DNA from 3 places in the Paenibacillus sp. WG02 genome. Region 3 is predicted to be linked to each of the others. Evidence: riboswitches for the same ligand, from Rfam matches in the RefSeq annotation. Region 3 holds a riboswitch; each other region holds the start of a gene.
What was found. A riboswitch is a leader RNA that binds a small molecule or an ion and turns the genes downstream of it on or off. The one in region 3 is predicted to bind cyclic di-GMP.

Region 1 (3,281 bases), 350 kb from region 3:
GTCGGTATCTTGAGCGAGATTGACGTTGATCTGGTCTCGATTCCGCTCCAATCCGGTGATATCCTCGTCATGATGACAGATGGCATCTACGATGCACCGGGACATGCGGTAAACAAAGAGATGTGGATGAAGCGGATGATTCAGGAGATCGATACGACGATGCCGCAGGATTTTGCGGACTGTTTATTAGAAAGGATTTTCCGCCACCATCATGGTGAAATTCAAGATGATATGACCGTTGTTGTTGCTCGGGTTGAGAAGAGGCAGCCTGAATGGGCCACATTCCGCTGGCCAGGCATTACGCGAATGGAGCGTCCGAAGACGGTTAGTTAATGGAGGAATAGAAGCCATAACAGCTCATTTGCTGTTATGGCTTTTTATTTGCTGCTATTCCCTTAAGATTAAACAAGTAAATTAATACCCAAATAGGTTGCGCACAGAATTAGAAGCATGCTTAACTTATTTATAGGTTTGTTTACAAATCATGCCAAATCTAATTTTCCTCGGAGTATCATTATTGCGTGAGATCCAAGAGAAGGCGGTGCCATTTGTGATTAGAAAAAAGCTATCACTGTTATTTATCGTTCTTGGGATTATCATTTTTCTTTATCCAACGCTAAACGATCGTTATGAGAGCTATCAGCAGAGCAAAATTTTGAAACAATGGCAGGAAAATCTGCAGAATATGGATCAGACAGCCTCTGACATCGAGGAGGAAACGAATGCGGGGTTGGTCGCGCCTTCTTCCAGTCCGGAAGTGGAAGCTCTGCCAGCAAGCAGCTCGCCGAGCAGTCAACCAAGCAGTCAGCCAGGCCCCTTAGCCGCAGAAATGACACCGAAGCCTGTTACTTTGCCGCAGAAGAATATAGAGGGTGTCCTCACAATCGATAAAATTAATTTAAAGCTCCCTATTTTGACAGATGCAACCGTGAATAATTTGAAGATTTCCGTTGCTAGTATTGCCAAAACAGGCAAAGTAGGAGCTGTTGGTAACTATGCCATTGCGGGTCATCGAAACCTGACCTACGGGAAAAATTTTAATAGATTAGATGAAGTTACTGAAGGGGATTTCATAGAAGTGAATACAGGGAGCAAAACGTATATCTACAAGGTAGTGGACAAACAGTATGTCCTCCCAGAGGATGTCTGGGTGCTGAAGGGTAACGGCAAAGATCGGGAGATTACGCTAATAACTTGTCATCCTATGGAAAATCCGACTCATCGTATTGCCATTAAGGGAATCCTGGTGCAGTCTAAGGAATAAAATGTAATATTTTGTCTATCCAGAGAGACAAGCCTATGTTAAGATTGCACTATCACTATAGTGATTATAGGGATTCGGTGCGTTCCTCCGATAAAGGCAAATCTAGCGAAAACTAGAGACGCAAAACTAAAGGGCCTTCCTTAGCCGAACTAAGTTGGCAGCCAGTTACCGAAAGGGGATTTTTTTGTGTTCAAAAAGCCAATCATACGAACGATCATTGCTGCGGTTCTGTTTACTCTTGCTCCGCAAGGGATATTTGCAGCTTCCAATCCTTCCGTGATCGATAAAGATGCTCTGAATAAAGGAATTATCTCGGTTCATTATTCAAACGATAAGAACGCCAAAGTTCTCGTACGAATAATGAGAGAAAATGTCAAATATGATTACACCTTCGCAGAAGGGGACCAGTACCCTTTGCAGCTTGGAAACGGACCGTATAAAGTGCTGATTGGAGAGTCCATAGGAGCTAATAAATATAAAGTTGTTGCGCAAGAACAAATAGATTTAGAGATGGAAGACGAGAATGCGGTATTTCTACAGTCCATTCCTTTGATCGATTGGAACGATGAATCGAAGGCGGTCATTGAGGCTAAGCAATTAGCTGGAGATAAAGAAAAAGATATCGACAAAATAAAGGCCATTTATGGATATATCACAACACATTTCCAGTATGATTACGAGAAGGCCCAAAGTGTAGCAGACAATTATGTACCTAATCTGGATATGGTCTACGAAGCGTCCAATGGAATTTGTTATGACTTTGCTGCTACTTTTGCGGCAATGGCAAGAAGCCAGGGGATTCCAACCCGTCTAGTTATGGGATTTGAAAGCCATGCGCCAGATACTTATCATGCGTGGAATCAAGTATTCCTAAAGGAAAGTAAGGAATGGGTGACGATCGATACCACGTATGACGCTGTTCATATACAAGCCGGTGAAACAATAGATATTATAAAAAACGATCATAATTATCAAATTTCCAAAATATATTAGAGTAAATGAAGAAACCTGTACTCAACTGAGTACAGGTTTTTTTGTGCCGTTCATGTTAAAAAAACATTAAATTCCAAGATTTACAATACAAGTTGTATCATATAGTATTAAAAATGATACAATTTGTTTCAAGTGCATAAGTTGCAACTAATAATCTCAATAAAAATTAATCATGAATGGAGGTATGAATTTATGTTGAAGAAAAAGACGAGTGCGCTGCTGATTACTTTATTAATTTTTATGCAGAGTATTTACGGAATTGGCTTTACTACCAAGGCTAGTGCGAACACGATTTCAAACAATATTCTTGACAGCGTGACGATGGCTGTGTATGACAGCTCGGGACAAGTTGTGACCGGCAATGTTTACGATCCTAACTCCAAAGTGCAGCTAGACTATACATGGTCTTTGCCAAACGGTCATGGGTACCATAGTGGTGATACGTTTACGTTCACTCTGCCGCAGCAATTTTTGCTTTTCAACGATATCAGTGGCGGTTTGGACATGGGACCGAATCAGTTGGGAACTTTTCATGTGGATCAGGCTAGTCATCAAGTGTTGATTACTTTTAACAACTACATCGAAAGCCATGACAATGTACATGGCACGCTCACTTTCAGAACACAGTTAGATATAAGTAAACTTACGGAGAGCACAACGGTAACGATTACAATTCCGATTCAATCTGGCGAACAGATTTTCATCCTTCATCTAAAGCCCTCGGTCACTTCCACAATCGAAAAGAGAGGCGTACCCTCTGGGTTTAACGCGAAAGATATTCATTGGACCGTGGATGTGAATAAGACGCTGGATTCTGTTCAGAACGCCGTGGTGACGGACCCTATTCCCATAGGTCTATCTGTTCCTGTAACTGTAGCTGTTTATGATTTAGGGGTTCATCTAGATGGAACGGTCGTACAAGGAGCATTGGTGGATAGCAGTAAGTATACAGTTAATAGAACAGGGGCGGATCTTTCTGTTCGATTCAATGAATCTCCTATTCATACGGCTTACCGCATTCAAT
Region 2 (3,281 bases), 2.6 Mb from region 3:
TTTGTTCAGTTCCTTAACTTTAGCAAAAGCTTGATCTTCGTTAAAAGTCGTGTTGCCCGCAACCACAGATGCTGCATCCAAGACCATTGGGCCTGTTGTAGCCGTGATGTTAGGAAGAGTCAGCTTCTTGGAAAGCTCAGGACTCCAGAGGTCGCTCCATGACTTGATCTCTTTGGTAGTTGCTTTCGGATTGTAGGCAATACCGAGTCGACCTACTGTGTAGGCAGGACCGTAATCTTCACCCAGTGGCGCCTTGGCCAAATCATAGATGTCTTTCAAATTCGGAATGCGGCTGCGATCGATTTTATCGAAAAGTCCCGCTTCAATTCCTTGTTGTGCGTAATAGTCAGATAAATAAATGAGATCCACGCTCGAGCTGCCTTGTTTCACTTTGTTCAAACGTTCTGCGTTATTGCCTATTTCCAGAACAATCTTTGCGTTATGCTCTTTCTCAAACGGCGCGTACACTTCTTTCTTGAAGAAGTCATCCGAAAACCCCCAGGTGGAAATGACTAAAGTTGTAGGTTCCCCTTTGGATGCCGCTGTGGCAGCTGCTGTGGGTGCTGTTGTAGCTCCACTTGTATTGCTCTGGTCTTTCGCAGGCGCTGTGCCGCAACCTGTCAAGGCTAGTCCTACTACAGATAAAGAAATTAAACCACGAACCATTTTTTGTTTCATTATTCATCGTCCTCCCAGTTTTATCATGTATGATTTTAATGCGTGAATCCCCTGTTAAATTTTTACTAGTATTCTTCAAGACCCTATATCTATGCGCGTCTCGATCTAAATGCAATATGAAAAAAAAAAGAAAAGTACCCTTGTTAGAAAGAAGCTTCTAATCAAGAGCACTCTTCATTGTAAACAATGCAAAGTGACATCTATTGGTATACATGTGGTTTCCTCTTAAGATAAATCAAAAGAGAACACCGTCGATCAAACTATTCGGTTTGTTTAAGAATAATATTCGTTATTGCCCATTGCGTCGGCGGATCATAGTCCCTTAATACGGCATCCATGGATAAGCCAAGTTCTTGCTCCAGCCTTTCCCGGATTCTCTTCTTATATATGGAGGACATATAAAAATCGACTTCGTGTTTGAGCGTTGGCGCCTCGCCTTCTAATGCGGTTGAACGCGGTGAGCGGCGATGCTTGGCATGAAAAGTAATAATGTTTTGTTCAATTGAAACCTTCAGCAGTGTTGTCCCAAACCCGAACAGCTCTTTGGATATTTCGTTATAGAGGTGACACAGCTTCTTCTTGTATTCATTAGAATCTAGTTGTGGCATGGAATCACCTTCAAGATTAATTATCAACCCTTATGCATGTAAAATCTATCTTAATAATACATAGGATTTCAGAATTAATCAAGAGAATCGTTCGTCTTTCTCACTAAAAAAGGGCATTATTTAACTACAACTCATCTAAATGATCCAATTTCCCGAATGTCTTACAAATTTTGATGCAAATGTTGGATCTTGCTTACAGGTACTTCATGCTTATCATGCATTTTTCCCTTAGAATGTGTATATTATTCAGGAATGATCACTTCCTTTACCACTAGTACTTTATTACTAGTAACTAGAGTGGTATACTTAAAAAAATAGCAATTCTTCTGTTATACGATAAGAGCAAAGCTAATGAAAATTAGTGACGCAAAGCTACAGGAGCTAAGGCGAATTACTTCGCTATGCTTGCCAGTTACCGAAGGAAGGGATATATCCACGACTCCCCTTATTCTTCTAATATGGGGAGTTTTTCTTATGTAACGAATTATTGTAGCCATCTATAACAGTAAACAGCTAGGTAGAAAGTCCCCCTGAAAGGTGATAATTATAATGGCGAGACTAATGGTTGTAGATGATTCTATGTTTATGCGATTGATGATTAAGAACATCCTCTTAGAACTTGGGCATGAAATTGTAGCGGAAGCATCGAATGGACTTGAGGCAATCTCTCTTTTCTTACAGCATTCTCCTGACATCATTACGTTGGATATTACAATGCCCGAGATGGATGGTATTACTGCTTTAAAGGAAATAAAGAATTACAATAGCGATTCAAAGATCATTATGGTGTCCGCAATGGGGCAACAATCATTTGTTATTGAGGCCATCACCCTTGGCGCTAAAGATTTTATTGTGAAGCCTTTTGATAAAGACAGAGTAGCTGAAGCTGTAAAAAAGGTACTGAATATATAGCTAGTTGGAAGTCGGGTGACTATCCCTTACAATCGATTGAAAACATAAAAAACAAAAAAAATGAGAAAGCAAGAATTCCTTGCCACCTCATTTTTTTGTTTTATGTGCCCCTGTGTGATTTTTTTCTTTGAACGGTTTTTTAGATATCTTTTACAAACTTATTCCAAATCTCTTTAATTCAACAAAAATGCTTTCCAATCTCTTTCCTTTTTCCGTTAACGTATATTCAACGCGAGGAGGTACTTCGGGAAATACTTTCCGTTCCACTACTCTATGTTCTTCTAGCACCTTAAGACGGAGCGAGAGCGTTTTGGGACTAATGCCATCCATAGATTTCAGTAGTTCGCTGAATCGCAGCGTACCTTCGATAAGAAGGTCCCGAATAATTAAAAAGGTCCATTTCGTCCCAATCACATCAAGTGTTTTGCAATGGGACAAGGCACGCCTGGTGTTCCTTTGGTTAATTCGATAGGTTCAACAACGCTCATAGAAAAATCCTCCATTAAAAAACAATCGATTTAGCCAATCATATCACAAAAGTAACTTTTCTTAAGTCCCTTTAGTAAAATACGAGAAAGCCGCTGCTTCTCTTGGATAAACAGAAAAAAGGCAGATTGCTTGACGCAACCTCCCTTTTTATTGCAAATACTTGTATTACCTAGTAATTACTTTGTTGGATCCGGGTATACATCAACCGAGATTGATTTGCCGCTCGCTGTAATCATGGTTACCGTAAATGAAGAAACTTCTACAGGTGATCCATCAATAGCGGATTTAGCTGGTACGTAGACGTATTTGGCGTCTCCGCGAGTAAGTCTGATTCTATCATTTACTGTAGAGAATACCCAGTCGGTAGGGTCTACATCTTTACCAATTAATGCACCGATATCTTTATCATCTTTAGGAAAACGGTATCCTGTTGTTGCGTCTCCATCTAGTGAATATGGAGCATTTGATTTCCCGTTTACGTTGTTTACGCCGGTAGCGTTGTACTCAACATTGATATACCCTGAATTCGGTACAATATTATCATTTGCCCACTTGACATTGCTTATGAAAAATTGAATACCGAATACAGGAGCA
Region 3 (3,281 bases):
TTCTCAGGGGAATTAATTTCATGGTACACAAACTTACCCCACATTTCAAAGCCTTCAGCCGATTTCATGCTGTAGTGAAAGATGCCGCCTTGGCGTAGATCAAAGGTGTTTACGTTTAATTCGAAGCCTGTTGGTCCCCACCAGCGAGCTAAATGTTCAGCCTCCGTCCATGTTTTGAAAACGAGTTCACGTGGTGCATGGAAGGTGCGTGTAAGAACCAACTCGCCTCCTTCTACGGTGGCATTGAAGTTGTTCCCTGCTTTTTCTTGTGTCATGTCGAATCCTCCAAATCAAATTGTTTTTTCTTTTCCTTCTCTAACATTTGCTGCAAATAATCGTCCAAACGATCGAATCTCTCTTCCCACATACTTGTGGTTGCTGAAGCTCAAGCCGATCCGTTATTTCCCCGACGGTAAGGGGGCCGTCACATAAGAGCTCGACGATGTGCAAGCGGTTTGGTTCAGCGAGAGCACATTAAGTCTTATTCATAAACTAAATATACTCCAAAAGGAATATTCCTGTCAAGGAATATTTATAGACGTAACCGATTGAAAAGCAAAAAGACTGCCGCATCAGCAGTCTTTTCTTATTTTCTCAATTGTTAGTCTAAGCCAAGATTCGTTTTATATTCACTTTATGTTTTCTTATTTCTTTACCCATTTTTTCTTGCTTATTTTTTTGGCGCTCTGTCCACCTGTCTTTTAAATTGAAAAAAATAAATACGAGACGTATATAAATCATAGAATTGGACGAATCTAGTAGCTATAACTCTATTATTTTTTAAGAGGAGGAAATACTATGTTTCGTAAAATTCTTTATGTAACTTTGACGCTTCCTTTGCTGCTTTGTTTGTGGCAGGTGCAGCCAGCCTATTCGTATCCTGAAAGTGAAGATGGGGGGGAATTACCTCCTACGTATAGTATGGCAAGCAGTGCAGGTTCTGTGGAAGCAGCGGCTCAAACCGAGTCAGTTCAGTCTAAGACGCAGTATCAAGTGGACCGAGGAGATACGCTATTCAAAATTGCACGTGATTTTGGCGTAACCGTAGATGACCTTATCAACACTAACAATATTCAAAATCCGAACCAGCTAACGATTGGTCAAAGTCTAACGATTCCGAAGAGTGAATCCGAGATTGGTTTACCAAATGGTCAAAAGAAAATTATCAAAAAAGTGTTGAACACAACCCTTACAGCTTATACGGCGGGCTTTGAATCAACAGGTAAAAAGGCTTCCCATCCCATGTACGGCATCACATTTAGTGGTCTTAAAGCCAAAGAAGGACGCACGATCGCCGTGGATCCGGCTGTAATCCCTTTAGGATCTACGGTGTTCATTGACGGTATTGGCATTCGCAAAGCCGAGGACATTGGTTCAGCTATTCGCGGTTCGAGAATTGATGTATTCATGAATGATCTAAATGACGCTCAAGAATTCGGCGTAAAGAAGAATGTGAAAGTCTATTTGCTAGATCGAGAGAATGTTTAAATCGATAGGCATTTACTAGGCTTAAGGTCAACCGGGACATCCGGTTGGCCTTTTTTTGTGTGAAACCACACACTTTGTGTATGTATTTCCTCTTTTTTGTAGAAAAGTGTTGAATTTTGAAATAACGTGGATTAATATGGAAAACAGTCAGTTCTAAATGACTAGTTAAGATGAGTAAAAATACCTAATAACCAAGCAATAATGAACAAAGGCAAATCCATCGAAAGGTGGAGACGCAAAGCCACGGGTCTAAGCCATGAGTCACACCTCATGGGATGATAGCCGGGTTACCTTTAGGGGCTTGGTTTTTTATTGTCTTAAAAAACTTTCTATGTGATAGGAGCTGGAGAAATGATCAAAGCACATTTGAAAAACATGGTATTAGGATGCTTAATGGCCATGTTGCTCTCAAGTCTAGGAGAGGGGAATACAGCTTTAGCTGACCAGACGGTCAAAGTTACGGATATACAAACTTCCTATGCTGCTCCTGTACGTAAATCTTATAATAATTCTTTTATTTCGGGCGATGAACTGGTTTGGATTGGTAGTGATGCAACGAATTTGTATCAAATATTTTACCGTAATTTGGACACGGGGGAAACGAAACAGCTGACCGACACGAAAACAAACAAAAGCGATCTATGGGCAGGAGGCGATTATGCAGTATATTCTGCCGGTCGGAGTGAAGTGATACTGCTTAACCTCCGTACAGGTGAGTCGGAATCGATTATAAACCATACTACGGTTGAAAACCTCACGACAGACGGGCGATATGCAGCTTATATGAATAAGACGGACAGCTACATATATGTTTACGATATAGAGTCGAAACAGACGAAACAGTTGGTTAAAGGGCGTTATCCACAGGTCGCGGACGGAAAAATCATCATGCAGGATGGGAAAGGGAGTTTGCTGTTATATGACCGCGCTACCGACACCACGAGGACGATCAAAGAACCTGCAGATGGATTTATCGTCAATTTTAAGTTCAATGGAAAAGTGGTCGTATGGTCTCAGCAAGTTAACGAACACGAAGTTCAAGTCAGAATGATGAATGTGGATGAGTTGAATGCCGTACCTACGGTGCTAGCCCAGAAGAAAATGGATAAAATCACTTCCTGGCCCACGATACTGGACATTAGTAGTAATCTCGTAGTTTGGAGGCAAGCATCGGAGGACGGAAAGACTAGCATGATTGCAGCTGCAGACCTTACATACGGGGAATCAACCGTTATCGCGAACGACACCACAGAGTCTATGGTGCTCGGAATTTACAAGGATCAAGTTGCGCTTCAGGGCAATGATGGGAACATTTTGCTGCGTGCGCTGCAAGTAAGCGGTACACCCACGGCGAAGAAAGAAACTCTTGCGTCCGCTGTACCAGATGTCAAGCAAAGGCCTCAAGCTGTTGAATTTGATACACGGTTTTATAAAGAAGGGCTTACATACAAAGAACTTAGACAAAGTAATTCTCAAGTAGAGGGTCATCCTGCATCCTCTGATAAAAGTGTGAGCTTGGACGTACCGCCACATGCATTCGAGGATACTTTAGGCAAAATTAAGCTGGCACCAGCGGAAGACAAGAATTTGGAACTCACAAAGGCGATGCAGAGCGGACAGATGATGGTCAGCTTGCCGTGGAATATCGATTTTCCGGATCAAACGGTGTTAGAAATCCAGCTTAATATGTCTTATATGGAGAGCAGAGTACCGCATAAATTACGGGATAAGCTTGGTATTTACCGACTGGAGTCTGACTCATGGATTTATATGGGGGGGCTATTGGGGGACAA

Region 1: it holds a riboswitch for cyclic di-GMP, as region 3 does, so the genes downstream of both, ACBP55_RS01085 (transglutaminase-like domain-containing protein) here and ACBP55_RS02700 (stalk domain-containing protein) in region 3, are expected to answer to the same signal.
Region 2: it holds a riboswitch for cyclic di-GMP, as region 3 does, so the genes downstream of both, ACBP55_RS14035 (response regulator) here and ACBP55_RS02700 (stalk domain-containing protein) in region 3, are expected to answer to the same signal.

What each region holds. Positions count from the first base shown of each region.
Region 1 is NZ_AP036016.1:240,693-243,973, forward strand. Features, by position in the region: gene spoIIE (stage II sporulation protein E) at 1-333, shown strand, start outside; gene ACBP55_RS01080 (class D sortase) at 551-1,264, shown strand; cyclic di-GMP riboswitch class I at 1,350-1,437, shown strand; gene ACBP55_RS01085 (transglutaminase-like domain-containing protein) at 1,451-2,257, shown strand; gene ACBP55_RS01090 (collagen binding domain-containing protein) at 2,450-3,281, shown strand, end outside.
Region 2 is NZ_AP036016.1:3,174,546-3,177,826, reverse strand. Features, by position in the region: gene ACBP55_RS14045 (ABC transporter substrate-binding protein) at 1-678, opposite strand, end outside; gene ACBP55_RS14040 (DUF2294 domain-containing protein) at 939-1,286, opposite strand; cyclic di-GMP riboswitch class I at 1,618-1,706, shown strand; gene ACBP55_RS14035 (response regulator) at 1,836-2,198, shown strand; partial or broken gene ACBP55_RS14030 (winged helix-turn-helix transcriptional regulator) at 2,349-2,701, opposite strand; gene ACBP55_RS14025 (S-layer homology domain-containing protein) at 2,864-3,281, opposite strand, start outside.
Region 3 is NZ_AP036016.1:586,363-589,643, forward strand. Features, by position in the region: gene ACBP55_RS02685 (SRPBCC family protein) at 1-275, opposite strand, end outside; partial or broken gene ACBP55_RS02690 (ArsR family transcriptional regulator) at 370-450, opposite strand; gene ACBP55_RS02695 (3D domain-containing protein) at 799-1,488, shown strand; cyclic di-GMP riboswitch class I at 1,689-1,783, shown strand; gene ACBP55_RS02700 (stalk domain-containing protein) at 1,840-3,281, shown strand, end outside.